2 linked regions of the Embleya scabrispora genome follow. The protein of the gene in region 1 binds, or shares a complex with, the protein of each later gene. Links are inferred from orthologs where the notes say so. Each region holds a gene or a part of one and is shown in the gene's direction. Other genes may lie near its edges. The genes, in order: B4N89_RS37295 and trxA.

Region 1 (14,846 bases):
CTGCACGACCTCACCGAACACCCGGACTCGTTCGGCTTCCCCGCCGGCCACCCGCCCATGAACACCTTCGCGGGAGTGCCGATCCGCATCCGCGACACCGTCTTCGGAAACCTGTACCTCACCGAGAAACGCGGCGGCGCCGACTTCGACGAGGACGACGAGGCCGTCCTGCGCACCCTCGCCGCCGCCGCGGGCGTCGCCATCGACAACGCACGCCTGTACGACGACGTCCGCCGCCGCGAACGATGGCTCACGGCCAGTTCCGATCTCACCCGCAGCCTGCTCTCCGGCCAACCTCCCGCCGACGTGCTCCGCTCGTTCACCGCCACCATCCGGGAGATGGCCGACGCCGACCTGGTGACGCTCGCGGTGCCGGTGGCGGGCACCGACGACCTGGTGGTGGAGGCCGCGTCGGGACCACTCGCGGACGGCGTCCACGGGCTGGTCCTGTCGGGGGAAAGCACCCTGATGGGCAAGGTGTTCGGCTCCGGCGAGACGATCGTCACCGGTGATCTCAGTCACGACCCGGGCGCGGTGGTGGCCAAGGCCGTCGGGCTCGATCTGGGCTCGGCGTTCCTGCTGCCGCTCGGCACCCGCGAGAGCATTCGCGGTGTGCTCCAGGTCGCCAACCGGGCGGAACGGCCCCAGCTCTCGGACGCGGTGGTACGCATGGTCACCGGCTTCGCCGACCACGCCGCACTGGCCCTGGAGATCGCCGAACGGCGCCGCGACGCCGAACTGCTCACCGTGCTCCAGGACCGCGACCGTATCGCCCGCGACCTGCACGACCTCGCCATCCAGCGACTGTTCGCCACCGGCATGACCCTGCAAAGCGCGACCCGCTTCATCGACCACCCCGAAGCCCTGGAGCGCGTCGAATCCGCCGTGGACGCCCTCGATGACACCATCAAGGTCATCCGATCCACGATCTTCTCCCTCAAGGCCCGCGACCGGAACACCGGCACCGGACTGCGCTCACGCTGCCTGCGCGAAGTCGACGCCTCCACCGAAGCCCTCGGCTACGCCCCCACCCTGCGCGTCGACGGCCTCCTCGACACCTCCGTCCCCGAGACCATCGCCGTCCACCTGATCGCCGTCCTGCGCGAGGCTCTGGCCAACGCCGCGCGCCATGCGCACGCGCGCCGGGTGGAGGTCCACGTGGAGACCGACGACAAGCATGTGCGACTTCGGGTGCGCGACGACGGGGTCGGTCCGCCCGCGGCACCCACCCGCGACAGCGGGTTGGGGAACATGCGGGAACGCGCCGAATCCCTGGGTGGTACCTGCGCGTTCGGCCCGGCGCCCGACGGCGGCGCGCTGGTGGAGTGGCGCGTCCCGCTGAGGTGACCGTGTTCGCGACGCCGTTCGGCCGGACACCGTCCGCGGAACGGGCCAGCCGAGCCACGTGGGCGCCCCGGTCCCCTCGGCGCGGGCACAGGGCCGTTCGGCCCTGGTGGAGGGCCCGATCGTGGTCGAGAGTGGTGGGATGAGCGAAGACCTCGTGACGACTCGTCCCCTCGCGCGCCGGGAGACGCTGGAGTTGATGGCCGGCGCCCGGGTCGGACGTGTCGTCGTCAGCGAGGGCGCTCTTCCGGCCGTGCACTTGGTGACGTTCGCCTTCGACGGGGAGTCGGTGGTCTTCCGCGCGCCCGCCGACTCCACGCTCGCGAAGGCCGCGGGGGACGCGGTGGTCGCGTTCCAGGCCGATCACATCGACCCGACGACGCTCACCGGCTGGACGGGCACCATCACCGGCCACGCCTCCCGCGTCCGGGCCCCCGCGGCCGTCGTACGTCCGGAACACCCGCTGTCCGAAGCCGGACACGGGCAGAACCAGGCGTGGTTCTCGATCACGTCCGAGCTCGTCACCGGCCTGCTGGTGCGGCACACCACGGGCTCCGGTGCGCCGTCGGGACAGGCGACGGGGGCCGGCTCGGCGCCCTCTTCGGGCGCGTGAGGTCGCACCGTCCGCCCGACGCCGCGATCCGTCAGGTGTCGCGGCCGATCGTTCTGCGGACGCCGTAGGCCGCGGCGCCGGCCGCGATCACGGCGGCTCCGGCGAGTACCGAGGCGAGCGGCAGGGCGAAGGCCAGGACCAGACAGCCCGACGTGCCGACGACGGGTACGATCCGGGCCGGGCGGCCCTCCTCGGGGCGAGGGTCCAGGCCGCGGCGTTGGCGATCGCGTAGTAGGCCAACACGCCGAAGGACGAGAAGCCGATGGCGCCGCGCACGTCCGTCGTGGCGGCCAGGACCGCGACCACGCAGCCGACGGCGAGCTCCGCCCGGTGCGGAACGTGGAAGCGCGGATGGACGGCGGCCAGGGCATGCGGCAGATGCCGGTCGCGGGCCATCGCCAGGGTGGTGCGCGAGACGCCCAGGATCAGCGCGAGCAGCGAGCCGAGGGCGGCGACGGCGGCGGCGACCCGAACCACGGGGGCCAGGCCCGGAACACCCGCCGCGCGGACCGCGTCGACCAGCGGCGCGGCGGCGTCGGAGAGCCGATCCGGGCCCAGCACGAGAAGAACGGCGACGGCGACCGCGGCGTACACCACGAGGGTGATGCCGAGGGCGAGCGGGATGGCGCGGGGGATGGTCCGCTTCGGATCCCGGACCTCCTCGCCCAGCGTGGCGATGCGCGCGTATCCGGCGAACGCGAAGAACAACAGCCCGGCGGCCCGCAACACCCCGCCGGCAGAGGCGTCCGCGCCGACGTCCAGCCGCGCCGCGACCACGGATCCCGACGTCAGGCACACCACGACCACCGTGGCGAGCACCGTCAGGACGACCACGACCACCGCCCGGGTCAGCAGCGCGGACTTGTGTACGCCCGCGTAGTTCACCGCCGTCAGCACCACCACCGCGGCGACGGCGACCGCGTGCGCCCGTGCGGGCCACACGTACGAGCCGACCGTCAGGGCCATCGCCGCGCACGAGGCGGTCTTGCCGACCACGAAACCCCACCCGGCCAGGTATCCCCAGAAGTCGCCGAGCCGCTCGCGCCCGTACACGTACGTGCCACCCGACCGCGGGTAGCGGGCCGCCAACCGCGCCGAGGACGTCGCATTGCAATACGCCACCACCGCCGCCACGGCCAGCCCGAGCAACAGCCCGGAGCCGGCCGCCGACGCGGCCGGGGCCAGGGACGCGAAGATCCCGGCCCCGATCATCGAGCCCAATCCGATCACCACGGCGTCGGACACGCCCAGATGCCGCTTCAGCTCACCCCCGCCGGCGGGCACCACGGGCGTACTCATCGCGCACTCCTCGACGACGACGGCCGCAGGGAGCCGATGGGGCGGGCACTTCGACAGCGCTGCACGATATCGGAAGGGGATGTCGTACGGATGACGACGAGGGGAACCTCGGGAGCCGGGCGCGCGGGGGCTCGCGGTACCGCCACTGCGGCCGTCGTCCGCGAGCCGGGACAGGCAATGGCGGAGCGCCCCGCGTCCACGGTGAACACCGGCCGCGTGCGGTACACCGACCCGTGCCCGGTCCGGTTGTCTTCGGGCCGGGCGCGCTTCGCGCCGCTCGCCGCCGACCGCGCGCCGATCCCACGTGCGAGGCAGGGCCGTCCGGTCCGGGGACTCGGGTCCGATGGCCCTGCTCGGATCCGGGCGGGACGGGCAATGTTCGAAGCACCCGCCGGCCACGACTGAGCCCGCACCGAACGGGCATCTGCGCACGGTCGGCCCCGACGTCCCGCCCCCTGCCTACCGCATCCCACCTCCGCGAAGGAATCCCACCGTGACCCAGGCATCGACCCCCCGTCCGGCTCCGCTCCGCGGACACGTCGTCGTCGGCTTCGACGGCTCCCCCGGCGCCGAACGAGCCGTGGACCTGGCCGCCGACGAGGCCGCCCGCAGACACACCACCCTCGAGGTGCTGCATGCCCTGGAATGGGTCGAAGTCGCCGGCGGCGACGACCGCTTCGGACAACAACTGCGCGAGAACGCCCGCGCCATCGTCGACCGAGGCGCCGACCGCGCACATGCCCGACACCACGACCTGCCGGTGCTCGCCACGGTCGAACTCGCCAACGCCATCGACACGTTGGAGGCCGCGAGCGACCGCGCCGCCCTGCTCGTCGTCGGCAGCCGAGGGATGGGCGGCTTCGCCGGCCTGTTGATGGGGTCGGTCAGCCTCCCCGTCTCGGCGGCGGCCCGCTGTCCGATCCTGGTCGTCCACCCCGACCACGACACCGCCGCCGACCGTCCCGCGAAGCCGATCGTGGTCGGCGTCTCCGCCGACGACTGCGGCCCCGCCCTCGAAGCCGCCTTCGCCCAGGCGGCGGCCCGGAACCTGCCCGTACACGCCGTCCACGCGTGGCGCTACCCCGCGTCGCTCGCCGGCGGCCTGGCGTACGCCCCGGCCGTGTCGATCATCGACGACTGGCGCACGATGGCGGAGACCACCCTGGCCACCGCCGTCAAGCCCTTCCGCGAGAAGCACCCGGACGTCCCCGTCACCGAGGACGCCGTCCTCGACACCACCGCCCACGCACTGGTCACCGCAAGCGCCGACGCCGACCTCCTGGTCCTCGCCGCCCACCGCGACACCGGCCGCTTCGGCCCCAACCTGGGCCGGGCCATCCACACGGCCCTACACCACGCCCACTCCCCCATCCTCCTCATCCCCACCCGAAACCACCCCGAGCCCGACAGGACTCCACACCCCGGAGACCGTCACTGAAACCACACCGCACCCCGAACCCGACGCACACCCATCGACTCGACGCATCGCCCCCGCACGCGTGGACCCGTCGTTTCCGGGTAGGTAGCGCTCGCTATCGGAAGCGGAGACCGGCGTTCACGGCGACTGATGCCGTGACACCGGCCGATCCGGTAACGAAACAACGGCTCAACGTCAGGAACGTCTCATGGGGCTCACCGTCCGCCACGGCACCGATCGGCTCGTCGTCACGTTGCCGGCCCGCGTCGACCGCCGAAACGCGTCCGCCGTCCTGGACAACCTGATGCGGGTTCTCAACGTGCCGACCGGCCGGGACTGCCGCGAAGTGGTGTTGGACCTGCGGGAGACCGCCTTTCTCGACGAAAGCGGCCCATGGATCCTGTCCGCCGTACGTCGAGGCGCGGGGCTGTTGCATATGCACGTCTCCTACGAGGCGGCCGACGCCCACACCCGCGATGTCGCGACCGAGGCGGGGCTGGCGCCCACCGTCGATTCCAACCGCCCCGACCTGACCCTGGCCGCCTCCTGAAGAAGGCACCCTCCTCGCCGGCGTTCCGCGCCGGGCGTCAGCCGCCGCACGCACAGGCCGCGGCGGGTGCCGGAGCGTCCGAAGCCTCACCCGTACAGCAGGCGTCGGCGCCGGGCGCCCCGCTCTTGCCCAGCCGGTCGGCGTCGGCCTTGACGACGTAGACCTCCCACGGCTCCTTGCCCGGGCCGTGGACCCACACCTTGTCCTGGAGGGCATAGCAGCACGAGGTGTCGTTTTCCTCGAACGTGGCGAGTCCGGCGTCCTTGAGGCGGGTGGTGGCGGCGTTGACGTCGTCGGTGGAGCCGACCTCGACGCCGAGGTGGTCCAGGCGGGTGTCCTGGCCGGCCTCGCCCTCGATGAGGACGAGCTTCAGGGGCGGGTCGGCGACGGAGAAGTTCGCGTAGCCGGGTCGGCGCTTGGCGGGCTCCACGCCGAGCAGCTTGGAGTAGAAGGTCACCGAGGCCTCGAGGTCGGCGACGTTGAGCGCGAGTTGCACACGGGACATGACAGTGGTCTCCCCATCGGCTTGTATCGATGTCGATCGATACAAGCTTGCGCGTTGGATCGAAGAACGTCAACATAGAGGAATGTCGAAACAGGAATTCGTGGTACTCGGTCAGGACACCGAAGGTTGTTGCCCCACGCTGCTGACCGCCCCACTGGACGAGGATCGGGCCGCCGACCTGGCGCGGGTGTTCAAGGCGTTGGGCGACCCGGTGCGACTGCGACTGCTGTCGATGATCGCCTCCCGGGCGGGCGGGGAGATCTGCGTCTGCGATCTCACCCCGGCGTTCGACCTGTCCCAGCCGACCATCTCCCACCACCTCAAGCTGCTGAAGCAGGCCGGGCTGATCGCCTCCGAGCGGCGCGGGACCTGGGTGTACTACCGGCTCCTGCCCGCCATGACCGATCGCCTCGCCGCGATCCTCACCCGCCCCGCCGGCGAGCCCCGTCCCGAACCCGCCCCCGCGCCGGTCGGCGCGTGAGCGCCCCGGTCGGGACTCCGGCGGGACCGGTCGCCGGACGACTGTCGTTCCTCGACCGCTTCCTCGCGGTGTGGATCCTGATCGCGATGGCCGCCGGCCTCGGCCTGGGCCGGCTCGTCCCCGGCCTGGGCGACGCGCTCGCGAAGGTGACGGTCACCGGCGTCTCCTTGCCGATCGCGCTCGGCCTGCTGGTGATGATGTACCCGGTGCTCGCGAAGGTCCGCTGGGACCGGCTCGACACCGTCACCCGCGACCGGCGGCTGCTCCTGCCGTCCCTGGTCCTGAACTGGATCGTGGGCCCGGCACTGATGTTCGCCCTCGCGTGGCTGATGCTGCCCGATCTGCCCGAGTACCGCACCGGCCTGATCGTCGTCGGCCTGGCCCGCTGCATCGCCATGGTGATCATCTGGAACGACCTCGCCTGCGGCGACCGTGAGGCCGCCGCCGTCCTGGTCGCCCTCAACTCGGTGTTCCAGGTGATCGCCTTCGCCGCGCTCGGCTGGTTCTACCTCGACGTGCTGCCCGGATGGCTCGGCCTGGAACGCACCGCCCTGGACGTGTCCGTATGGGAAATCGCCCGGAGCGTGCTGATCTTCCTCGGCATCCCGCTCCTGGCCGGGTTCCTCACCCGCCGCCTCGGCGAGAAGGTCGGGGGCAGGACCTGGTACGAGACGAGGGTGATCCCCAGGATCGGCCCGTTCGCCCTGTACGGGCTCCTGTTCACCATCGTCGTGCTCTTCGCCCTCCAAGGCGACGCCGTCACCGCCAAGCCGCTCGACGTCGCCCGGATCGCGCTGCCCCTGCTCGCCTACTTCGCGCTGATGTGGGGCGGGTCCATGGCCGTCGGACGCGCGGTCGGCCTGAACCATGCGCGGGCCACGACACTTGCGTTCACCGCCGCGGGCAACAACTTCGAGCTGGCCATCGCGGTCGCCATCGCCACCTTCGGCGCCACCTCGGGACAGGCCCTCGCCGGAGTCGTCGGACCCCTCATCGAAGTGCCGGTGCTCATCGGCCTCGTGTACGTCGCCCTCGCCGCCCGCCGCTACTTCCCGCAGCCCGCCGCCACCGCAGCCCCGGAAGGCCCCGCCCGTGTCTGAACCCACCACGCCATCCGTGCTGTTCGTGTGCGTCCACAACGCCGGACGGTCCCAGATGGCCGCCGCCTGGCTCACCCACCTCGCCGACGGCCGGGTCGAGGTCCGCTCCGCCGGATCCGCGCCCGCCGACGCCGTGAACCCGGCCGCCGTCGCGGCGATGACGGAGGTCGGCATCGACATGTCCACCGAGAGGCCGAAAATCCTGACCGTGGCGGCGGTACGCGCGTCCGACGTGGTGATCACCATGGGCTGCGGCGACACCTGCCCGGTCTTCCCCGGCAGGCGATACCTCGACTGGAAGCTCGACGACCCGGCCGGGCAGGGTGTCGAGGCCGTACGGCCGATCCGCGACGAGATCGAACGACGCGTCCGCGCCCTGCTCGCCGAACTCGGCATCGAGGCGGCCTGACCGGCGCCGCCGCAACGGGTGGGCACGTCACGGCGATGCGGCGCGCACACGCCGGCGGCGCCGTGTACCGCACACCGACGACCGTCTGCCGATTGTGGACATTCGCGGCGCGAAAGCAGGCCGCGTTCCAGGATCGCCGATCTTCCACGACCGGCTCGGGCACGCTGGTGGGGTGACCTACTTCGTACACGTCGATGTCGTCCCCCCGAGCGGGCATCCACCCCTGGACAACCTGCAGCGGGCAGGCATAGCCCGCCTGCTCGCCGAACCCCTGGAGCATCTGGACGGCGTCGACGGCCCCGACGACATGAGCATCGACCTGGACGACTTCCGTATCGGCTCGCATCCCGAGGGTGCCCTCGTGCTCTTGGAACTGGATGCCCCCGCTCTGGAGTTCGCCGAGACGGCCGCCCGTGAGGTGGTCGAGGAGATCCTGGGCAACACCGAAGGCTTGGAGGAGTGGGCAGTTGCCTCCTGCGAGGTCAAACTGCACGACGCACTCGCGCGGAAAAGCCTCGCCGCCGCCGACGGCCCCGACGCGCCGCCCGCGGACCCGGCGGAGCGCGCCCGACTCCACCGCCGCCCGGTGCCGGACCCGCACCCGAACCCGGGAACGCCGACCGCCGAAGAGGTCGAGACGTATTGCGGGCGTCTTCGGAGCCTGGCCCCGCGCCTGACCCGTTTTCCCGCGGGCCGATTCGGTCACGACACCTCGAACCCGCTCCCCCACGCCACCGTCGAACTGGCGGCAGGCGCCCTCGTCTACGCCATCGATCCGCTCATCGACGAACTCTTCGGCGACCTGGTGAGCCTGGCCGAGGACGAAGTGGCCGACCACGTCGAGGACTCCGACGCGGACTTCTTCATTCTGGACGAACTTCCGCCCGCCTTCGCCGAGCAGTACACCGAGCTGTTCGTCCGCCGATTCATCATCGCCGCCGCCGGTGTGACCCAACGCCTCACCTCGACCACGTGGCACCCACCCGCCACCACGGCCGAAGCACTCGCCCTGCACCTGCTCCTCCAGGAGGCCATTCCCGTCCTCGACATCCACGGCCTGTACGACCACGACATCAAAAGCGCATACGCCGCGTTCAGGGAGGCACTCCTGGGCGACCTCGACCCGGAGTGGCTCTACGAGGAAGACCCGTTCGACGAACGGAACCCGGTCACGGACTGGTTCAAAACCTTCGGATCCGACACGCGGGTCCACTTCTACACCCTCGGCGACTGACGAAGATCGTGCGGGCAACGACGCCGGCGCCCGCATACGGCTGTCCGGAATCAGCGAGGGCCGGTCGGCGTTTGCAGCTACCGACACGAAACCCGCGCCGGCCGCGCCCTGTCGGCGGATGAGCCACCGAAGGACACATGAGCACAGAGCGATACCACATCTCGGTCCCCGGCCACGTGCTCGACGACCTGCGCGAACGGCTGGTACGCACCCGGTTCACCACCGCGACGAACCCGGCCTACTGGGCGGCCGGGGTCGATCCCGACGCCCTGCGCGAGCTCGTGGCGTACTGGGCGGACGGTTTCGACTGGCGGGCGGCCGAGGCCCGGCTGAACGCCTACCCGCACTTCCGCGCCGAAGTCGGCGGCCGCAAGGTGCACTTCGTGCACATGCGCGGTAAGGGTCCGGCCGGGGGACCGGCATCCTTGCCGCTGGTACTCAGCCACGGATGGCCGAGCAGCTTCGTCGAGATGTTGCGAATCGCCGAGTTGCTGACCGACCCGGGCGCACACGGCGCGGACCCGGCGGACGCGTTCGACGTGGTGATCCCGTCACTGCCCGGGTTCGCCTTCTCCGAGCCGCCGGGCGGCCCGTTCACGCGGCGCGCCGTTGCCGAGACGTGGCACGCGCTGATGACCGACGTGCTCGGCTACCCCCGCTTCGGCGCGGAGGGCGGCGACATCGGTAGCGGCGTCACGCAGTGGCTCGGCGCGCTGTTCCCGGACGTTGTGGCCGGCGTACTGGTCACCTCGTCGGTGGTCCCGACCGACTTCGGCGCGGCGCCGCCGACGCCCGAGGAGCAGCGGTTCCTCGATGCGCTGGCCGTGTACGATGCCGGGGACGGCGGCTACAGCGCGATCATGTCCACCCGCCCGGACACCGTCGCGGCCGCGCTGGTCGACTCCCCGGCGGGGCTGCTGGCGTGGATCGTGGACAAGTACCGCGACTGGAGCGACTGCGGCGGCGACGTGACGACGCGCTGGGACCGCGACACGCTGCTGACGGTGGCGACGCTGTACTGGGCGACCGGGTCGATCGGCACGTCGTTCGGCGAGTACCACGACTGGCCGCACAACCGGCCGGTGCCGCCGATCACCGTGCCCGGCGCCGTGACGTTGAGCAACGAGCCGGCGTTCCGCGGCATGCCACGCGGCCTCGCCGAACGGATCTTCACCGACCTGCGCCAGTGGCACACGCCGGAACGCGGCGGGCATTTCATGGCCCACGAGGAACCCGAGCAACTGGCCCGCGACCTGCGCGACTTCTTCCGGCCGCTGCGGAAACCGGTCCGGGACTAGGGTCGTCGAACGGATCGGGTTTCGAGCCCTTCGAGCCCTTCGAGCCGTTCGAGGCAGAGGAAGGCGCGGGTCGTCGGCCGGCGCCCGGTGGTGGCCGCGGCGCCCGAAGAGGGCTCGTTTCCCGGAATTTGCCGGTTCGGCCGGATCCCTTCGCCCGGCGTGGACGCCTGTGTGAGTGTTTCGCTTGCTCGGGCACGAACCCCGTCCTGCCCGGTCGTTCGCGGCCCCCACGAGGTGCCCGCGACAGCAGGTCGGTGTCGTGGTCGAGGTCTGCCTTCCACCCCAGGAGCCTCGATGAATCGAAGAGTGACCACCACCGGGACCGTTCTCGCCTTACTCGCCGGCCTCACCGTCGGCGCGGCGACCCAATCGGCCGCGGCCGATCCGCCCGCGCCGTCCGGGTCTCAGGCGCTTGCCGTCGCCGCCGCCGATCGGGCGGCCGCAAGCGGCCTGGACGTCCTGGCCAAGGGACCCGACGAGCAGTACGAGCGGCAGGCGGTGACGCCGTGGGTCGACGATCTGTACTCCGTCGCCTACGAGCGCACCTACCGCGGCCTGCCGGTCGTCGGCGGTGACGCCGTCGTCCTCGCCGACGGCAAGGGCCGCGTCCGCGCGACCCAGTCCGCGAGCGACGTGCAGATATCCGCCCCGGTCCACCCGATCGTGCCGGCCGAGGCGGCCGAGACCACCTCCAGGGCCGAACTCGCGTCGGTGGACCGGGTCGAGTCGCCCCGCCTGGTCGTCCGGATCAGGGACGATCGCAGCGATCTCGCCTGGGAGACCGTACTCGTCGGCCGCACCGCGACCGCGCCCAGCCGCCTGCACGTCTTCGTCGACGCGAGCACGGGCACAGTGCTCGACAAGGTCGACGACGTCAAGGCCGGCACCGGCAACAGCCAGTGGAACGGGCCGAACATCCCGATCGACACCACCAAGTCCGGTACCAAATACTCGCTGCGCGACCCGAACCGGCCCGGCCTGTCCTGCGCGGACTACTCCACCGGGACGGTGTTCTCCAAGTCCACCGACTCGTGGGGCAACGGTCAGGCGTCGAGCAAGGAGACCGGCTGCGCCGACGTCATGTTCGCGGCCCAAAAAGAGTGGAACATGCTCCGCGACTGGCTCGGTCGCAACGGGCACAACGGCAACGGCGGCAGTTGGCCGGTCAAGGTCGGCCTGAACGACGTCAACGCCTACTGGGACGGCTCCTCCGTCTCCATCGGACACAACCAGGCGAACAAGTGGATCGGCTCGATGGACGTCGTCGGCCACGAATTCGGCCACGGCATCGACCAGTTCACCCCCGGCGGCGCCGGCAGCGAACCGGGTCTGGGCGAGGCCACGGGCGACATCATGGGCGCGCTGACCGAGGCGTACACCAACGAATCCTCGCCCTACGACACCCCCGACTACACCGTCGGCGAAACGGTCAACCTGGTCGGCCAGGGGCCCATCCGCTACATGTACAAGCCGTCCACCAACGGCGACCCGAACTGCTACAGCTCCTCGATTCCCAACACCGAGGAGCACGCGGCGGCCGGACCGCTGAACCACTGGTTCTACCTGCTCGCCGAGGGCACCAACCCCGGCGGCGGCAAGCCGACCAGCCCGACCTGCAACAACACCACCCTCACCGGCGTGGGTATCCAGAAGGCCGGCAAGGTCTTCTACGGCGGCATGCTGCTCAAGACCAGCGGCATGACCTACAAGCGCTACCGCACCGCGACCCTGAAATCGGCGAAGACCCTCGACCCCACGTGCGGTCTGTTCAACAAGACCAAGGCCGCGTGGAACGCCATCAGCGTGCCCGCCCAGTCCGGCGACCCCACCTGCACCGCAGGTTCCGGCCTGGACGACTTCGCCGTCGCCTTCACCTCGCCCTCGGGCATCGTGACACCGGGCGACTCGATCACGACCGCGGTGAGCACGACCGTGACCGCGGGCGCGGCGGCGCAGGACGTCACCCTGTCCACGACCGGTCTGCCCCCCGGTGTGACCTCGACCTTCACCCCGGGGTCCGCCGAAGCGGGCGGCTCGACACTGACCCTGTCGGCGAGCCCGGCCGCGCCGGCGGGCACCTATCCCGTGACCGTCACCGGTAGCGGCCCCACCGCCACCCACACCGCCCGGTACACCCTGACCGTCACGGGTCCCGGCAACCGGAGCCTGGTGCCGCCCGACATCAACGTGGCCAACGTCCAGGCGCACCTGGCGCAGCTCAACACGATCGCGAACCAGAACGGCGGCAACCGCCGAGCGGGCAGCGCCGGTTACACCGCGTCCGTGGCCTACGTGAAGGGCAAGCTCCAGGCCGCCGGCTTCACCGTGTCCGAGCAGGTCTGCACCTCCTGCCGATACCGTTCCAACAACCTGATCGCCGACTGGCCCGGCGGCCCCGCCAACCAGGTCGTCATGTTCGGCGCCCACCTGGACAGCGTCAGTGCCGGTCCCGGCATCAACGACAACGGCTCCGGCTCGGCCACCCTCCTGGAGAACGCCCTCGCGCTCGCCCGAGCCAACCCCACCCTCACCAAGCACGTACGCTTCGGCTGGTGGGCCGGCGAGGAACAGGGCCTCCAGGGCTCGCAGTTCTACGTCAGCCAACTCACCTCGACACAGCGCTCGGCGATCAGGGGCTACTACAACTTCGACATGGTCGCCTCCCGCAACGCGGGCTACTTCGTCAACAACATCAACTCGGCCACCGCCGCGCCCCTCAAGGCGTACTGGGACACGCTGAACCTGCGCCCGGAGGAGAACGTCGAAGGCCAAGGCCGCTCCGACGACTACTCCTTCCAACGGGCCGGCATCCCCACCTCCGGCTACGCGGCCGGCGCCAGTGCCACCAAGTCCTCGGCGCAGGCGGCCAAATGGGGCGGCAGGGCCGGCGCGTCCTACGACTCGTGCTACCACTCCGCGTGTGACACCACGAGCAACATCGACGCCACGGTGCTCAACCGCAGCGCCGACGGCGTGGCGTACGCGATCTGGAAGACCGCGGTCGGCGTCACCACGCCCACCACGTAGCCCTTGACGACTACCGGTACCGGCCGGCCGAAGCAGGCCGGTACCGGCAGCCGCCACCCCCCACGCGGCGCGGCCGCGGGACGGCGGCCCCTGCCATCTCCAGCGTCGCGCCGGCGCTCCGGACTCGCAAAGCCGCGATCCGGCCGTCCCGTGGCCACCGTCGCCTCGTGATCACCGCCGCGATCCTTGCGTGTCGGCCTGTGACGCGATGTCGGTCGGCGTGTAGCCACCGGCCGACAGGGAACGATCCCAGCCACCACCGGGAAGGCCGCTGCCCGAGTCGTTCGGCCGTGGAACCCGACGGCGAGAGGGATCGGCATGCGGATCGGCATCATCATGGCCGCACGCCCGGGCCTGGAGTTCCTGGCGGCCCGTGCGGAGGAACTCGGTTTCAGTAGTTTCTGGGTATACGACACACCGTTGGTCCATGGTGATCCGTTCGTCGGCCTCGCGCTCTGCGCCAAGTCCACCGACCGGATCAGACTCGGCATCGGCGTCACCTCACCGGCACTGCGGTCCGCGCCCGCCGCGGCGGCGGCGCTCGGCAGTCTCAACGCCCTCGCTCCCGGCCGCATCATCTGCGGCGTCGGCACCGGCAACACCGCGCGCCGCACGCTCGGCATGCGGCCGGCGAAGACGGTCGAACTGGCGTCGTTCACGGCAGCCTTGCAGGACCTCACCGCGGGCCGCGAGTCGGACCATCACGAGGGAACCCGGTCGAGCAGGGTCCGCTTCCTGCACGTCGACGGTTACGTCGACATGGAGGACCCGGTGGAGTTCGTCGTGGCCGCGTTCGGCCCGAGAGTCGCCGCCGTCGCCGGCCGCCTGGGTACGGGAATGATCTCCTTCGCGTTGCACGCCCCCGAGGCCTGGTCCGCGCTCGGCCGGGCCCGCCGGGCGGCGGCACAGGCCGCGGGCAACAGCGAGAAGGCGCATTCGTACCTCGTCTCCTCCCTGTATGTCCTCGCCGACGGCGAGGACCGGTACGGCGATGCCGTCAAGGACGCGATGGGGCACATCGCGGTGACCGCACTGATCCTCGCGGTGGAGAACCCGGCCTTCCGCGCGGCCCTGTCCCGGGAGGAGGCCGCGGCTGTCGACCGCCTGCTGCACCTGCGCGGTACCTCCGCCACCGACCCCAACCGCCACCACACGCTCTACCACAATTATCTCGGCCGACTGTCCCCCGGGGAGCGCGATCTCGTCGTGCCCTCACTGGTGGACAGGTTCGGTCTGGTCGGCACCAGGGACGAACTCGGAGAGCGGATCGACGCGCTGGAGAAGTCGGGGGTCGACGAACTCTTGATCCAACCCGTGGTGAACCCCGAGGCGGACATGGCCGAACTCGCGCGGCTCCTGCCCTGACACCGCACAGCCCCGAAACCCGACCGCCCGGCCGACACCCCGCTCGACGGCGGAAACGGCGGCCGATCCCTTCAGATCCGCGAGGTGGGTTCCTCGGGCGCCTCCTTGGGTTCGGAGTCCGACAGGTCGACGTCGCCCGCGACCGTGGACGGCGTGATCGCGCCCTTGCCGAAAGGGACCCAGATGAGCCAGGCGTACCTGTAA
Region 2 (14,630 bases), on another replicon or contig:
CTGGTGATGACGGTGCTGGCGGGGTTGGTGATGCTGGCCTGGTTCGGCGCGCCGCTGCTGATCCGGGCGTTCGCGAACTCGCTGGCCAAACACCATCAGGACTACGAACTAGCGATCACCTTCGCGCGCTACTGCCTGCCGATCATCTTCTTCATGGGCCTGCACGTGCTGTTCGGGCAGATCCTCAACGCGCGCGAGCGCTACGGCCCGATGATGTGGACCCCGGTCCTGAACAACATCGTCATCATCGCGACGTTCGGCCTGTACATCTGGGTGGCCGGCACCCAGAAGAACACCGGGCAGAACTCGGACACCATCACCCCGGACGAGATCCGGCTGCTGGGTCTGGGCACGCTGCTCGGCATGGTCGTGCAGTCGATGGCGATGATCCCGTATCTCAAGTCGGCCCGGTTCCGCTTCCGGCCGCGCTTCGACTGGCGCGGCTCGGGGATGGGCAAGGCGCTCGGTCTGGCCAAGTGGACGTTCCTGTTCGTGCTGGCCAACCAGGCCGGCTACCTGGTGGTGACCCAGCTCGCCACCGCGATCGACGTCGACGCGAGAGACCAGAACATCCAGTTCGGCGTCGGCTTCACCGCCTACAGCAGCGCGCTGCTGATCTGGCAGCTGCCCCAGGCGGTGATCACCGTGTCGGTGATGACCGCGATGTTGCCCAGGATGAGTCGCGCCGCCGCCGACGGCGACGAGGCCAGCGTGCGCGGTGACATCTCCTCCGGCCTGCGCCTGTCGGCGGTGGCGATGATCCCGTGCGCGGTGATCTTCGTGGCCCTCGGCCGAGACATCGGCGGCTTCATCTTCGCGCCCACCGGCGAGCAGAGCGCGCACTGGATCGGCTACATGCTGATGGCGCTCGGCCTGGGCCTGATCCCGTACTCGGCGCAGTACGTGCTGCTGCGCGGGTTCTACGTGTACGAGGACACCAGGACACCCTTCCTGAACACCGTGTGGATCGCCGGCGCCCAGGCGGCCTTCGCGGGCCTGGCCTATGTCGCGCTGCCCACCAAGTGGGCCGGTGTCGGCATCGCGGGCGGCTACAGCCTCGCCTACCTCGTCGGCGTGCTGCTGGCCGCGCAACGGCTGAAGAAGCGGCTCGGCGACCTGGACGGCCGCCGGGTGACCCGGACCTACACCCGGCTGCTGATCGCCGCCGGGGTCGGCGGCGCCGCGGCGTTCTTCGTGGCCCGGGTGTGCACCGGACACTTCGGCTCGGCCATGGGCGGCTCGGCGATCGCGGTGGGCGCCGGGATCGTGACCATGTTCGTGGTGTTCTTCATCGCGGCGAACCGTATGCGCGTCGAGGAGATGAGCGCGATGACCGGGATGATCAAGGGCCGGCTCGGCCGCTGACCGCGTCGCGCGGGCGACCGTACGACCCCGCCCGCCGGATTCCCACCGGGAATTCGGCGGGCGCAACGGTGTGGGATGCACCACCATGGGGCGAGTGAGGGTGTGGCTCCCGGTGAAACGGGGGTAATGCTCCCGATACGCCGGTCTCGGTTTCCTTTCGGATCTTGCGAGGAGGCAACCCGAGACGGGGTCCGGGAGTCTCAAGGTATGTAGAGGGCGTCCCTGACCAACGGCCCGAGAAGCCTCACCTCTACGATGAGTGTGCCGACGAGGAGGATGAGGCCGAGGTGACGGACCGAACCGCAGGATCCGTCGACCTAGCGACGGGTGAGGCAAACCCCGTACCGACAAAGGCTTCTGACACATCGTCGGACAAACGTGTCGGTTCGGACGAGAAGACCTCCGGAACCACCACGGTTTTGCCCATCGGTTCCGAGCCCGAATCGCCTTCCGGTTCTCCGTCCGACGCAGAGGCGGCGACCGAGACTGCGGGAAATGCCGACGCAGCGGCCGAACCGGTCGTGCGCGAGCCGACGGCCGACGGTGACAGCGGCGCCGGCACCGGCGGTGCGGGCGACACGAACGCCGACGCACCGGCCGCGCCCGCACCGGCACCGGAGCCCCCGGCCCCCCGGGTCAGCCGAGGCACCCGACTCGCCGAGCGCTACCGACTCGAACACCGCCTGTCCCAGAACGGCCGCAGCGAGACCTGGCGCGCCGTGGACGAGAAGCTGCGCCGCGCGGTGGGCGTACACATCGTCCCCGCCGGCGGTGAACACGGTCGGGCGGTGATCGCCGCCGCCCGCGCCGCCGCGCTGATGGGCGATCCCCGTTTCGTCCAGGTCCTCGACTGCGCCGAACAAGACGGCCTGATCTATGTGGTGAAGGAGTGGCTGCCCGACGCGGACAACCTCACCAAGGTCTTCGAGAGCGCCCCGCTGCCGCCGCACGAGGTCTACGAACTCACCCGCGCCCTCGCCCAGGCGATGTCCGTCGCACACCGCGCCGGCCTGTCGCACCTGCGGCTCACGCCGGAGAACGTGCTGCGCATGCACACCGGCCAGTACAAGATCGTCGGCCTGGCGGTCGAGGCGGCGCTGTACGGGCACGACACCGACGACGCGGCCCGCGACGACACGCACGCGGTCGGCCGGCTGATGTACGCCGCGCTGACCCGACGCTGGGTCGAGGGCACCGAGTACGGTTTGCAGGCCGCGCCGTTCACCGGCGGCAGGCTGTGCGCGCCCGGCCAGATCCGGGCCGGCGTGGACGACACGCTCTCCGCCCTGGCGATGCGCGCGCTCGGCCACGAGGTCAAGCACGAACCGGCGTTCGGGACACCGGCCGAGTTGTCCGCGGCGATCACCGCCATCCCGGAGATGCACCCGCCGGAGCAGAACACCATCGTCGGCGGCCCGGAGCCGGACGAGTACCCGATCTACAACCCGACGCCGAACCGCACGGTCTACGCCTCGGCGGGCTACTCCGGCGGCGGAGGCGGCCCGCTCGGCCCGGCCCGACCGCCGGTCACCCCGCCGCCGCCGCTGGGCGGCCGCTTCGGCGCCGCGGTCAAGGGCGCGGTCGCGGTCCTGGTGGTGCTCGCCATCGTGCTGGTGACGTGGCAGGTGGCCAGCCATGTGGGCGACGGCGAGAAGAAGGAGCCACCGCTGAAGACGCAGGGCGGTGGCACGTCGAGCCCGCCGACCCAGGCACCGGTGGCTCCGACACCCACGCGGCAGGCCCTCCCGACGCGCGGCACGGAGATCTCGATCGGCGGCTCGCCCGTCGACCAGGACGACGTGGCCAAGACCTACGACGGAAACCGCGAGACGTACTGGCAGACCAACATGATGAAGGACGGACCGACGGTCGACTTCAACGGCCGCAAGGGGTACGGGATCATCTACGACCTGGGTCAACCGATGGACGTCCGCGGCCTCGACCTCGCGCTCGGCACCGGCGGAACCTCCACCACGATCACGCTCAAGGCCGCGCCCGGGGCCGGATCGATGCCGTCGAGCCAGGACGCCTTCACCACCTCCGTGGGCAGCAAGTCGACCGATGGGGCCGAGGTGAGCATCCGCTCCGACAAGGCGGTCAAGACCCAGTACGTACTGGTGCTGATGACCGCGATGCCCGAGGTTCTCCACGACGTCAGCGGCTACCACATCTACACCCCGGGGCATCAGAACGCCTGGCGCGAGATCACCTTCACGGTCAACAGCTGACCTTGTCCGAACGATCGAGCCGGACCTCCCGCACGCCTGCCCGCATCGCATGCCAGGATGACCCCGGGCCCAGGGGAGGTAGGCGGTGAGCACCGAGCGCAACGGATCGGCGTACGCGGACGTCACCGACGCCGATCTGCTCACCCGGCACACCCACGGCGACCCCGACGCGTTCGGCGAACTCGTGCGCCGGCACCGTGATCGGCTGTGGGCGGTGGCCCTGCGCACCCTGGGGGACCGCGAGGAAGCCGCTGACGCCCTCCAGGACGCCCTGGTTTCCGCCTACCGTGCCGCGGGAAGGTTCGAGGGCCGCGCGGCCGTCACGACGTGGCTGCACCGGATCGTGGTCAACGCCTGCCTGGACCGGGCCCGCCGCCGCGCCGCCCGGCCGGCCGTACCGCTGCCCGAGGATCTGGACCAGCGGCTGCCCGCGCCCGCGCAGGAGGATCCGGCGGTCCGGGGCGAGACCCGCGAGGCGCTGCTCGCCGCGCTGGCCACCCTCCCCGCCGAACAGCGCGCCGCGCTCGTCCTGGTGGACATGGAGGGTTATCCCGTCGACGAGGCGGCCAGGATCCTCGACGTCGCGTCCGGCACCATCAAGAGTCGCTGCGCCCGCGGTCGGGCCAAGCTCCTGCCCCTGGTGCGGCACCTGCGCGAGAGCGGGCCACCGGGCCCGGCCGGGTCCCCGGGGAACCCCGCGGCCGGACAATCCGTCCCATCGACGGACGACCGCCCACGAGCCGGCGGTCCGACCCCGGACCCGGGCGGCGCGAGCATGGAGGGAGGTGGCACACGATGAGCGCACACATCGACGTCGAGGTGCTGTCCGACCTCGTCGAAGGACTGCTCACCGCGGCCGAGGCGGCCGCGCTCGACGCGCACCTCGCCGAGTGCGCCGAGTGCCGCGACACCCGCGACGCGCTCGCGGAGGTGCGGGAGCTGCTCGGCGGACAACCGGCCGAGCCGATGCCCGCCGACGTGATCGCCCGGATCGACGACGCGCTGGCCCTGGCCGCGCTGCCGCCGCCGCGCCCCGCCGAGCCGCCGAAGCCGCTGCCGGTGCCCGTGCCGGTGTCGGTGCCGGTGTCGGTCGTGACTCCGCCGCGCGCACCGAGCACACCGCCGACCGAGCACGTCGTGGTCCCGCTCGACCGGGCCCGCCGGCGGCGGCGCGGTCCGCTGCTCCTGGTCGCCGCCGCCGCGGCCGCGGTGGCCCTGGGCGTCACGCTCGTGGTCGACACCGGCGACAACGGCGACTCGAACCACCGGGGGTCGACCGCCGTCAAGGGCAACGCCGACGCGTCCGCGCCCAAGGCCGCCGCCAACCCGACCGGCAAGTCGGGTGAGCGTCCCGGCGCGGGCGCGGACGAGCGCACGCCGCAGACCCCGCTGACGGCGTCCACCGCCCCGCCGACGGTGTACACCGCCGCCGGACTGACCGACCAGGTCTCGCTGCTGCTGCACCGCGCCGACCGCGCGCCGCGCGAGCTGCCCGCGTGCGTGGCCGCCGCCGTGGGTCCCGACGCGCCGCGGGCGTTGGCCGCCGATCCCGGCAGCTATACCGGCAAGCCCGCGTGGGTGGTGGTCCTGCCCGGCCCGAACACCGACCGGGTCCGGGTGTACATCGTGGACGCGTCGTGCGTCCCGCGCGCCGGCGCCGACGGCTCGGCGAGCCCCCCGGCCGCCGTACCCCCCTCGACCGGGTTCGCCGGCTCGCTTCTGCTGAGCACCGAGGTACCGAGAAGGTGATCCCCGGCACGCCGCACCCGCGGCGTTGTGACCCGGGAATGGTGCGCGCCTAGGATCCGTTGTCGAACGAGACACCGCATCTCTCGGGGCGCGGGTTTCGCAGACCCGCACAGCCGACGCCGACCACCGGCACGAGGCTCGACAAGGAACCAGGGAAGGCTCAGCGTGAGCGACGTCCGCAACGTGATCATCATCGGATCCGGTCCGACCGGGTACACGGCCGCCGTCTACGCAGCGCGCGCGGACCTGAAGCCGTTGGTCTTCGAAGGCGCCGTCACCGCGGGCGGGGCGCTGATGAACACCACCGAGGTCGAGAACTTCCCCGGCTGGCCGGACGGCATCATGGGTCCGGACCTGATGGACAACATGCGCAAGCAGGCCGAGCGTTTCGGCGCCGAGCTGGTGCCGGACGACATCGTCGCCGTCGACCTCGCGGGCGACGTCAAGACGGTCACCGACAGCGCGGGCACGGTACACAGGGCGCGCGCGGTGATCCTGGCGACCGGGTCGGCCTACCGCAAGCTCTCCCTCCCCAACGAGGACGCGCTGTCCGGTCGCGGGGTGTCCTGGTGCGCCACCTGCGACGGCTTCTTCTTCCGCGACCAGGACATCGCGGTGGTCGGCGGCGGCGACTCGGCGATCGAGGAGGCCACGTTCCTGTCCCGCTTCGCCCGCTCGGTGACGGTGATCCACCGCCGCGACGAGCTGCGCGCGAGCAAGGCGATGCAGCATCGGGCGTTCGCGAACGAGAAGATCTCGTTCGCGTGGAACAGCGAGGTCGCCGAGATCCGGGGCGACGGCAAGCTCAGCGGCGTGCAGCTGCGCGACACCGTCACCGGCGAGCTGCGCGACCTGGCGGTCACCGGCCTGTTCATCGCGGTCGGCCACGACCCGCGCACCGAGCTGGTGCGCGGCCAGATCGACCTCGACGACGAGGGCTACATCAAGGTCGACGCGCCGACCACGCGGACCAACCTCACCGGCGTCTTCGCGGCGGGCGACGTCGTGGACCACACCTACCGCCAGGCGATCACCGCGGCCGGCACCGGCTGCGCGGCCGCCCTCGACGCGGAGCACTACCTCGCCTCGCTCGCCGACGGCGCGAGCGCCTGACCCGCAGCCCGTCCTTCGTCCGTCCCACCCCCAGCACACCGAGGAGCAACCCATGGCCGGGGCCACCCACACCGTCACCGACAAGACCTTCGACACCGACGTCCTGATGAGCGACAAGCCCGTGCTCGTCGACTTCTGGGCCGAATGGTGCGGCCCCTGCCGCCAGATCGCCCCGGCGCTCGAGCAGATCGCGGCGGAGAACGGCGACAAGCTCGCCGTGGCGAAGCTGAACATCGACGAGAACCCGGAGATCACCACCCGCTACGGCGTGCTGTCGATCCCCACCCTGCACGTGTTCCAGGGCGGCGAGATCGTCAAGACGATCGTCGGCGCCAAGCCGAAGGCGGCCCTGCTGCGGGAGCTCGACGGGCTCATCTGAGCCGATCCGCATCGGCCGTGTGCGAAGGGCGCTTCCCGGAACCGGGAAGCGCCCTTCGCGCGTGTCAGGGCGTACCGGCCGGCGACGAGGACCGGGCCGCGCGCCACACGCACCGCGGGAGCGCGTGCCCGACCCGCCCCCGGCGCGCGATGGGAATCGAGGCCCCCGGACCCCCGCTCCGGTACGGGAGGGACCGGATGCGCGCGTACGATCGAGTGTTGCGTCAAAACTCGGGAGGACTTCTTTCCATGACCATGCAGCGGCGGTACCGACGCGGTGACACCGGCCCCGCAGTGGCCGAGATCAGGTCCAAACTGGTGCTGCTCGGCCTCCTGCCCGCCGGTGCCCCCAGGCCGACCGACACCGGCGATCCGGACGGCCTCGGCGGCTACGCGGACGCGGTGTTCGACGACTCCGTGGACCTCGCCGTCCGGCACTTCCAGCAGCAGCGCGCGATGACCGTGGACGGCGTCGTCGGCCCGGAGACCTACCGTCACCTCGACGAGGCACGGTGGCGACTCGGCGACCGCATGTTGTCCTACTCGGCCGGCCACCTCACCGTCGGGGACGATGTGGCCACCCTCCAGCAGCGGTTGCTCGACATGGGCTTCGACTGCGGCCGGGTGGACGGCATCCTGGGCCCGGCCACCGAGCGCGCCCTGCGCGAATTCCAACGCAACTACGGACTCGGCGCGGACGGTACGTGCGGACCGGCCACGTTCCGAGCCCTCGACCGGCTCGCGCGCACGGTCGTCGGCGGCCAACCGCACGCGATGCGCGAGTCCGAACTGCTGCACCGCTCCGGCCCGTCGCTGGCCGGCAAGACCGTGGTGATCGACCCGGGCCACGGCGGCGCGGATGCCGGCGTGGTCGCACACGGCCTGACCGAGGCCGAGGTGATGTGGGACCTGGCCCGACGCCTGGAGGGCCGCCTGTCCGCCCTGGGCGTGCGCGCCTACCTCACCCGGGGGCCGGCCGAGGACGGCATCGGCGAGGAGGAGCGGGCGGCCTTCGCCAACGCCACCGACGCCGACCTCGTGATATCCCTGCACGCGGACCGCAACGACAGCCCGCGGGCCGCCGGCGTCGCGTGCTACTACTACGGCAGCGGCAGCGACCGGTACGGGCGACGCTCGCCCACCGGGGAGCACTTCGCCAGCCTGGTCCAGCGCGAACTCGTGGCGCGTACCGGCATGGTGGACGGTCGCACCCACGGCAAGGCGTGGACACTGCTCCGGCGCACCCGGATGCCCGCCGTGCGCATCGAGATGGGCTACCTCACCAACGTGGACGACGCGGCCCGGCTGGCCTCGTCGGAATTCCGCGACCACGCCGCCGAATCGGTCGTGGTGGCCCTCCAGCGGCTCTACCTGCCGCCGGACGAGGACGTGCCCACGGGGATGCTGCGACTGCCCGTCTTCACCTGACCGTCCGCGCCGGAGCGGACGGCGGACGATCACCACACACCGGATCGATCCCTCCCGAGCCCGCTCCGCGCCCCACCGACAGCGGCCAACCGCCCGGCCGCGCCCGGGCGGTCCGATCCGTCGGGCCGCCCCGATCCACCGGCCATCGTGAGCCCTGCGGCAGCGCATGGACCGGGATCGCGGGGCCCGCAGGCGTCCACGGCGGCGGACCCGGTACCCGCGGGCGCGGCGAGCCACCGAGCAGGCCGCCGACGAACCCGCCGACGGCGCCCACGCCCAGACCCGCCAGGATCCAGCGCTTCGACCTCATCGTCCCTCCAGGGGCGCGGACAGGTTTCAGGTTTCAGGTTTCACGTGAAACATCGGCACGCCGCGATCTCCGCGGCGGCACGTTTCACGTGAAACACAAACAAGGAAGGGGCCCGCGGTCAACGACCGCGGGCCCCTTCCCATGTTCCTTTACCGACCCGCTACGGGCCCTTGGCAATACCGCCTACGGGACGAGCACCGAAGTCTCCGCGTCGTCCGTGTCGTTCGCGGCGGCCGACGTCGCATCGGCTCCCGTCCCCTCCACCGGTGCCGGAACACCGGCCGGCGCCGCGTCGCGAGGCCGCCCGGCCTGGCCCGGCACCTCCCGCTCGGCGAGCTGCCTGGCGAACTGATCACCCTCGCCCGGCGCCATCGAGGCGAGAATGCGCTCCAAGTCCTCGACCGAGGCGAACTCGACGACGATCTTGCCCTTCTTCGGACCGAGCACCACCTTCACCTCGGTCTCGAACCGGTCCTTGAGCCGATCCGCGAGATGGTTCAGCGCGGGTGCCACGATCGCGCCCGGACGCGGCTTCTGCGGCTTCGGCGTCGCCGCCGGCTCCTCGTTGTTGATCGTGCGCGCGATCTCTTCGACCGTACGCACCGTCATGCCCTCGGCGATGATCCGCTTCGACAGCTTGATCAGCTCGTCGGGCCGATCCAGCAGGGCGAGCAACGCACGCGCGTGCCCGGCGAGCAACGTGCCCGCCGCCACCTTGGTGCGCACCTCCATCGGCAGCCGCAGCAACCGCATCGTGTTGCTCAGATGCGAACGCGAACGACCGATACGATCCGCGAGCTCCTCCTGCTTGCACCGGAACTCCTCCAGCAACTGCTGGTAGGCCAAAGCCTCTTCGAGCGGGTTCAGCTCGGCGCGGTGCAGGTTCTCCAGGAGCGCGTCGAGCAGCATCTTGTCGTCGTTGGTCACCCGTACGATCGCCGGGATACGGGTCAGCCCGGCGATGCGGGAGGCGCGCAACCGGCGCTCGCCCATCACCAGTTCGTAGCTGCCCTCGTTGGTCGAGCGCACCACGACCGGCTGGAGGACGCCCACCTCCCGGATCGACTGCACCAGTTCGGCCAGCGCGTCCTCGTCGAACACCTCGCGCGGTTGCCGCGGGTTCGGCTCGATCAGATCGACGAGCAGTTCGGCGTACAGCGCGGCCGGCGGAGCCGGTTCGGTCTTCGGCGCATCCTGCAGCGGCACCGAGGTCGGCGACAGGGCCGACTCGTCCGTCGCTATTTCCGCCATCTTCCGCAGGGTCGCCGCGGCGGAGGAGGACGGCTTCAACGGTCGGGCCGGGATGAGCGATTCGAGCCCCTTGCCCAATCCCCTGCGTTGTCCGCTCATACTTCCTCCTTCGCCTTCGCCACACCGCGCAGCGCCATCTCCCGAGCCGCTTCAAGATACGACAACGCCCCGGTGGATCCCGGATCGTAGGTCATCACGGTCTGCCCGTAGCTGGGCGCCTCGGAGATGCGGACCGAACGCGGGATCGCGGTGGGCAACACCTCGTCCGGGAAGTGATCGCGCACCTCCTGGGCCACCTGCGAGGCCAACCGGGTCCGGGCGTCGTACATCGTCAGCAAAATCGTCGAGACGCCGAGGCTCGGGTTCAGGTGTGCGCGGACCAGTTCCACGTTGCGCAACAACTGGCCCAGCCCCTCCAGCGCGTAGTACTCGCACTGGATCGGGATGACCACCTCGGCGCCCGCGACGAGCGCGTTCACCGTCAGCAGACCGAGCGAGGGCGGACAGTCGATCAGGATGTAGTCCAGCGGCTGCTCGTAGGCGGCGATCGCGCGTTGCAGCCGGCTCTCCCGGGCGACCAGCGAGACGAGTTCGATCTCGGCCCCGGCGAGGTCGATCGTGGCCGGGGCACAGAACAGGCCCTCGACGTCGCGCACGGGCTGCACGACCTCGGCCAGGTCGCGGCCTTCGACCAGCACCTCGTAGATCGACGGCGTGCCGGCGTGATGGTCCACCCCGAGCGCGGTGGAGGCGTTGCCCTGGGGGTCGAGGTCTATCACCAGCACGCGCGCGCCGTGCATCGCCAGCGCGGCCGCGAGGTTCACGGTCGACGTGGTCTTGCCGACGCCGCCCTTCTGGTTCGCGACCACCATGACGCGGGTGCGCTCGGGGCGGGGCAATCCCTCCGAAGCGCGCCCCATCGTCTCCACGGCCTGTCTGGCCGCTCGGGCGATCGGGGTGTCTTCGATACCGGGCGCCTCTGTTTCACGTGAAACGTCGACGGCGGCACCCACACGGGGTGCCGGCATCGAGGCTGTCGGATACTCGGACGGCAACGGTCCACTCTCCTCTCCTGCCGCGGCGACATGGGAACTCGGGCCGACGGAATGACCACGCACTGCGGCGGCACCCTCAGAGGGTGTCACGTTCCGGCGCGCCTCATCAGGTGAGTAGAAGCGTTTCCACGGAAGGCGTTTCACGTGAAACACGATCCCGGGTGTGGTCGGGGGACGGCGTTCGCGACACACCCCGAGCGGGCAGGAACGGCGTTTCAGCCGTCCGGCCCAACCCCTGGGGCGAGTTCGCCTACTTGACCGGGCGGCGTCGGGCGGGCTTGGCGGTTCGGCGCGCCTTGGCCGCCTTCGACTCCCTGGGTGCCACGGTGCCGATCCGTACCCGGACGACGGTGGTCAGCGGATCCACGATCCCGGCACCCGCGTGCGCGACCGCCCACGACACCGCGCCGAGCTTGCGCAGGTCCGCCTCCGACTCCAGCAGTTCGTCGGCGGCCGAGTCGCCCTTGAGCGCCAACATCTCGCCGCCGGAGGCGAGCAGCGGCAGCCCCCATCCGGCGAGCTTGGCCAGCGGCGCCACCGCCCGCGCGGTGACCACGTCGGCCCAGGTACGCCCGCGCACCTCCTCGGCACGGCCCCGCAACACCCGTACGTTGTCCAGGCCCAGCTCGTCCACCACCTCGTCGAGGAACGTGGTGCGCCGCAGCAGCGGCTCGACGAGGGTGATCCGCAGGTCCGGACGGACCAGGGCGAGCGGAATGCCGGGCAGGCCACCGCCCGAACCGACGTCGTGCACGATCGCGTTCTCCGCGATCAATTCGGCGACCACCCCGCAGTTGAGCAGGTGCCGCTCCCAGAGCCGGCCGACCTCGCGCGGGCCGACCATGCCGCGGCGCACGCCGGGGCCGGCCAGCATGTCGGCATAGCGGATCGCGCGGTCGAGGTTGGCCCCGAAGAGCCGCCCTGCCGCTTCCGGAGCCTCGGGCGCGCGTTCGTCCGCCGGCGGGTCGGGGGTCGTGTCGTCCTGACGTTTCACGTGGAACATCATCCCAAGAACGGCGCCGGCCCCACCTGTGGTGCAGGTGGGGCCGGCGCGACGGTTGGCGGAAACGGATCCGGGGATCCGATCAGGCGGGCAGGACGACAACGCAGCGATTGGGCTCCTCGCCCTCCGACTCGCTGCGCAGTCCGGCCTCCGCGACGGTGTCGTGCACGACCTTGCGCTCGAACGGGGTCATCGGCTCGAGCTTGAGGGAGGTACCCGCGGCCTTGACCCGTTCCACCGCTTCGCCGGCGATCCGCGCCAGGTTCGCCCGCTTGGCGGCGCGGAACCCGTCCACGTCGAGCATCAGCCGGCTGCGCTCGCCGGTCTCCCGGTGCACCGCGAGTCGGGTCAGCTCCTGAAGGGCCTCCAGGACCTCACCGTCACGACCGACGAGGCGCTTGAGGTCGGCGCCGGAGGATTCGCTTTCCTCGCCCGCGATCACCGAGACCGACGCGCGCCCGCCCTCGACGTCCATGTCGATGTCGCCGTCGAGGTCGGCGATGTCGAGCAGGGCCTCCAGGTAGTCCGCGGCGATCTCACCCTCCTGTTCCAGACGGCTGATCTCCTCCGCGGTGAGCGTGATCCGACGCGACGCGGCGGGGAGGTCGACGGCGGGGGTCGTGCCTTCCGTCACAGGGGAACTCCTTTGTGGACGAGTGAGCGAGTCGTGGGGGTGGGCGGCGGCCGGCCCGTCGAGGGCGGTCACTTCTTCCTCGGGTGCTTCCGGCCCTGTGGCTGCCGGCGCGGACCGGCGTTGCGCGCACCGGAGTGCGGCGTCCGCGCGGTGGAGCCCTTGACCGCGCCGTTCGACCTGGCGGGTGTGCCGGAGCCGTTGCGCGTCGCGGTGTCGGCGTCGGCGCTCTCCTCGGCGTCGGCACCGGCCGCCTCCGCCTCGTCCCGGGCCCGAGCCTTGCGCTGCGACTTGGTCAGTCGGGTGGGCTGCTGGCGCCGGGCGGCCTGAGCCTTGATCTCGGCCTGCTGCGCGTCGTACTCCGCCTGGTCCATCAGCTTGCCGTCGGGCAGCAGCACCTTGCCCTGCTTGCGCGCCTTCTCCGCCAACTTCTCCTGCCGCACCTTGAACGCCGGGCTGCCGGGAGTGGGGTTGCGGTTGATCACGAACAGCTGCTGGCCCATCGTCCACACGTTGGTGGTGAGCCAGTAGACGAGCACACCGACGGGGAAGTTGATGCCGAAGACCGCGAACATGATCGGGAACGCGTACATCATCAGCTTCTGCTGCTTCGCGAACGGGTTGCCCACGAGCGAAGCGGGGTCGGTGTTCTTCGTCATCAGCTGGCGCTGGGTGAAGAACTGCGACCCGGACATCAGGATGATCATCACGACCGTGACGATGCGGACCGTGGTGAGGTCGGCTCCGAGGCTGGAGATCTTGCTCGCCGAGTCGGTGAACTTGGCGGCGATCGGCGCACCGAAGATGTGCGCCTGCTGGGCGCTGTTCACCAGGTCGCGGTCGATGACGCCGACCGTCCTGTTCTGCGACACCCGCTGGAGCACGTGGAACAGGGCGAAGAAGAACGGCGACTGCACCAGGATCGGAAGGCAGCTCGAGAGCGGGTTGGTGCCCGTCTCCTTGTAGAGCTTCATCATTTCCTGGGACTGCCGCTCGCGGTCGTCCTTGTACCGCTTCTGGACTTCCTTGATGCGCGGCTGGAGTGCCTGGAGCCCACGGGTCGCCTTGATCTGCTTCACGAAGAGCGGGATCAGGCAGATCCGGATGACGACCACGAGGCAGACGATGGACAGCCCCCACGACCAGCCGCTGTTCTTGCCGAAGATCGGGCTGAACAACGAGTGGAATTGGACGATGATCCACGAGACGGCGGTATATAGGGGGTTAAGAATCCCCACGGTCAAGCTCCTCGGGCGGTGGTGTTCGCACCGGGCGCGGGCTCGGTACGGCCGGTGCTGGACGTCTGCTGCCGCTCCTGCGGCTCCGACTCCGAGCGCGACTTCCGCTCGGGAAGTCGCCACGGTCGGCGTGTGCGCGGCGGCACAGGATCGACACCGCCAGAGTTCCAGGGGTTGCAGCGCAGGATGCGCCACACGGTGAGGTAGGTGCCCTTGAAGGCACCGTGCACGGACATCGCCTCATACCCATAATGCGAGCACGACGGGTAGAAGCGACACACCGGCCCCAGCATCGGGCTGATCGTCCACTGATAGACCCGAATGAACCCCATGAACAGGTACTTCACGCCGTCGCTCCCGGCTTGGCCGCGGGCCCATCCGCTCGAACCGCGACGGGGCGCCCGGACCGGCCCAGGAGCCGGTCGAACGCTGCGTCCAGATCCCGTGCCAGGTCGGAATGGTCCGCCTGGGCTGCGGGTGGCAATGCCCGTACCACGACCAGGCTACCTGCCGGAAGCAGGGCCATCCGATCGCGTATGAGGTGGCGTAGCCGACGCTTGACGACGTTACGGACAACAGCGGGGCCGACGGCCTTGCTCACGACGAAACCCGCACGCGGTGGTGGAGCTTGCTCCACTTCCGCGTGCGGGTCCTCTGCCACAGATTGGCGCAGGGTGTCCGGCTCGGACGGCCGCGCGGTCACCGGGGTGCGCGCGGGCGCGCCGAATCCGCTCGTCTCCTGGCGATGCAGGTGGACGACCAGGCTCGGACGGCCGGCTCGACGCCCGCGGCGAACCGCGATCGCGAAGTCCTCGCGCCGCCTCAGCCGGTTATCGGCAGGCAGCACGGAGAGATCCGCGAACTCAGGCGGAAAGCTCCGC

What was found.
Region 2: the proteins of B4N89_RS37295 (region 1) and trxA are in contact, whole or in part, in an NMR structure (PDB 2IPA), measured with the Bacillus subtilis proteins. The link is inferred for Embleya scabrispora from one-to-one orthologs.

Annotation. Positions count from the first base shown.
Region 1 is NZ_MWQN01000003.1:331,123-345,968, forward strand. The notes cover bases 6,011-9,009. They hold B4N89_RS37295 (arsenate reductase ArsC), read left to right. Parts: upstream 6,011-7,301; coding sequence 7,302-7,718; downstream 7,719-9,009. Other genes in these bases: B4N89_RS37285 (ArsR/SmtB family transcription factor), read left to right, coding at 6,011-6,209; arsB (ACR3 family arsenite efflux transporter), read left to right, coding at 6,206-7,309; B4N89_RS37300 (hypothetical protein), read left to right, coding at 7,891-8,952. In the rest of the region: B4N89_RS37255 (GAF domain-containing protein), read left to right, coding at 1-1,347; B4N89_RS37260 (pyridoxamine 5'-phosphate oxidase family protein), read left to right, coding at 1,487-1,957; B4N89_RS37270 (universal stress protein), read left to right, coding at 3,750-4,694; B4N89_RS37275 (STAS domain-containing protein), read left to right, coding at 4,882-5,223; B4N89_RS37280 (ArsI/CadI family heavy metal resistance metalloenzyme), read right to left, coding at 5,261-5,728; more of B4N89_RS37285, read left to right, coding at 5,811-6,010; B4N89_RS37305 (epoxide hydrolase family protein), read left to right, coding at 9,090-10,250; B4N89_RS37310 (M28 family peptidase), read left to right, coding at 10,545-13,277; B4N89_RS37315 (LLM class flavin-dependent oxidoreductase), read left to right, coding at 13,596-14,642; B4N89_RS37320 (hypothetical protein), read right to left, coding at 14,714-14,846. UniProt on the Bacillus subtilis protein: Catalyzes the reduction of arsenate [As(V)] to arsenite [As(III)]. In vitro, can dephosphorylate para-nitrophenyl phosphate (pNPP).
Region 2 is NZ_MWQN01000001.1:3,316,716-3,331,345, forward strand. Bases 5,388-8,170 are described here. They hold trxA (thioredoxin), read left to right. Parts: upstream 5,388-6,507; coding sequence 6,508-6,834; downstream 6,835-8,170. Other genes in these bases: trxB (thioredoxin-disulfide reductase), read left to right, coding at 5,508-6,455; B4N89_RS14780 (N-acetylmuramoyl-L-alanine amidase), read left to right, coding at 7,083-8,170. Outside these bases: murein biosynthesis integral membrane protein MurJ, read left to right, coding at 1-1,365; B4N89_RS14755 (protein kinase family protein), read left to right, coding at 1,887-3,593; RNA polymerase sigma factor SigM, read left to right, coding at 3,679-4,392; B4N89_RS14765 (zf-HC2 domain-containing protein), read left to right, coding at 4,389-5,342; more of B4N89_RS14780, read left to right, coding at 8,171-8,261; B4N89_RS14785 (ParB/RepB/Spo0J family partition protein), read right to left, coding at 8,755-9,921; B4N89_RS14790 (ParA family protein), read right to left, coding at 9,918-10,850; 16S rRNA (guanine(527)-N(7))-methyltransferase RsmG, read right to left, coding at 11,128-11,880; B4N89_RS14800 (protein jag), read right to left, coding at 11,963-12,514; membrane protein insertase YidC, read right to left, coding at 12,583-13,749; membrane protein insertion efficiency factor YidD, read right to left, coding at 13,752-14,096; rnpA (ribonuclease P protein component), read right to left, coding at 14,093-14,596; rpmH (50S ribosomal protein L34), read right to left, coding at 14,613-14,630. UniProt on the Bacillus subtilis protein: Participates in various redox reactions through the reversible oxidation of its active center dithiol to a disulfide and catalyzes dithiol-disulfide exchange reactions.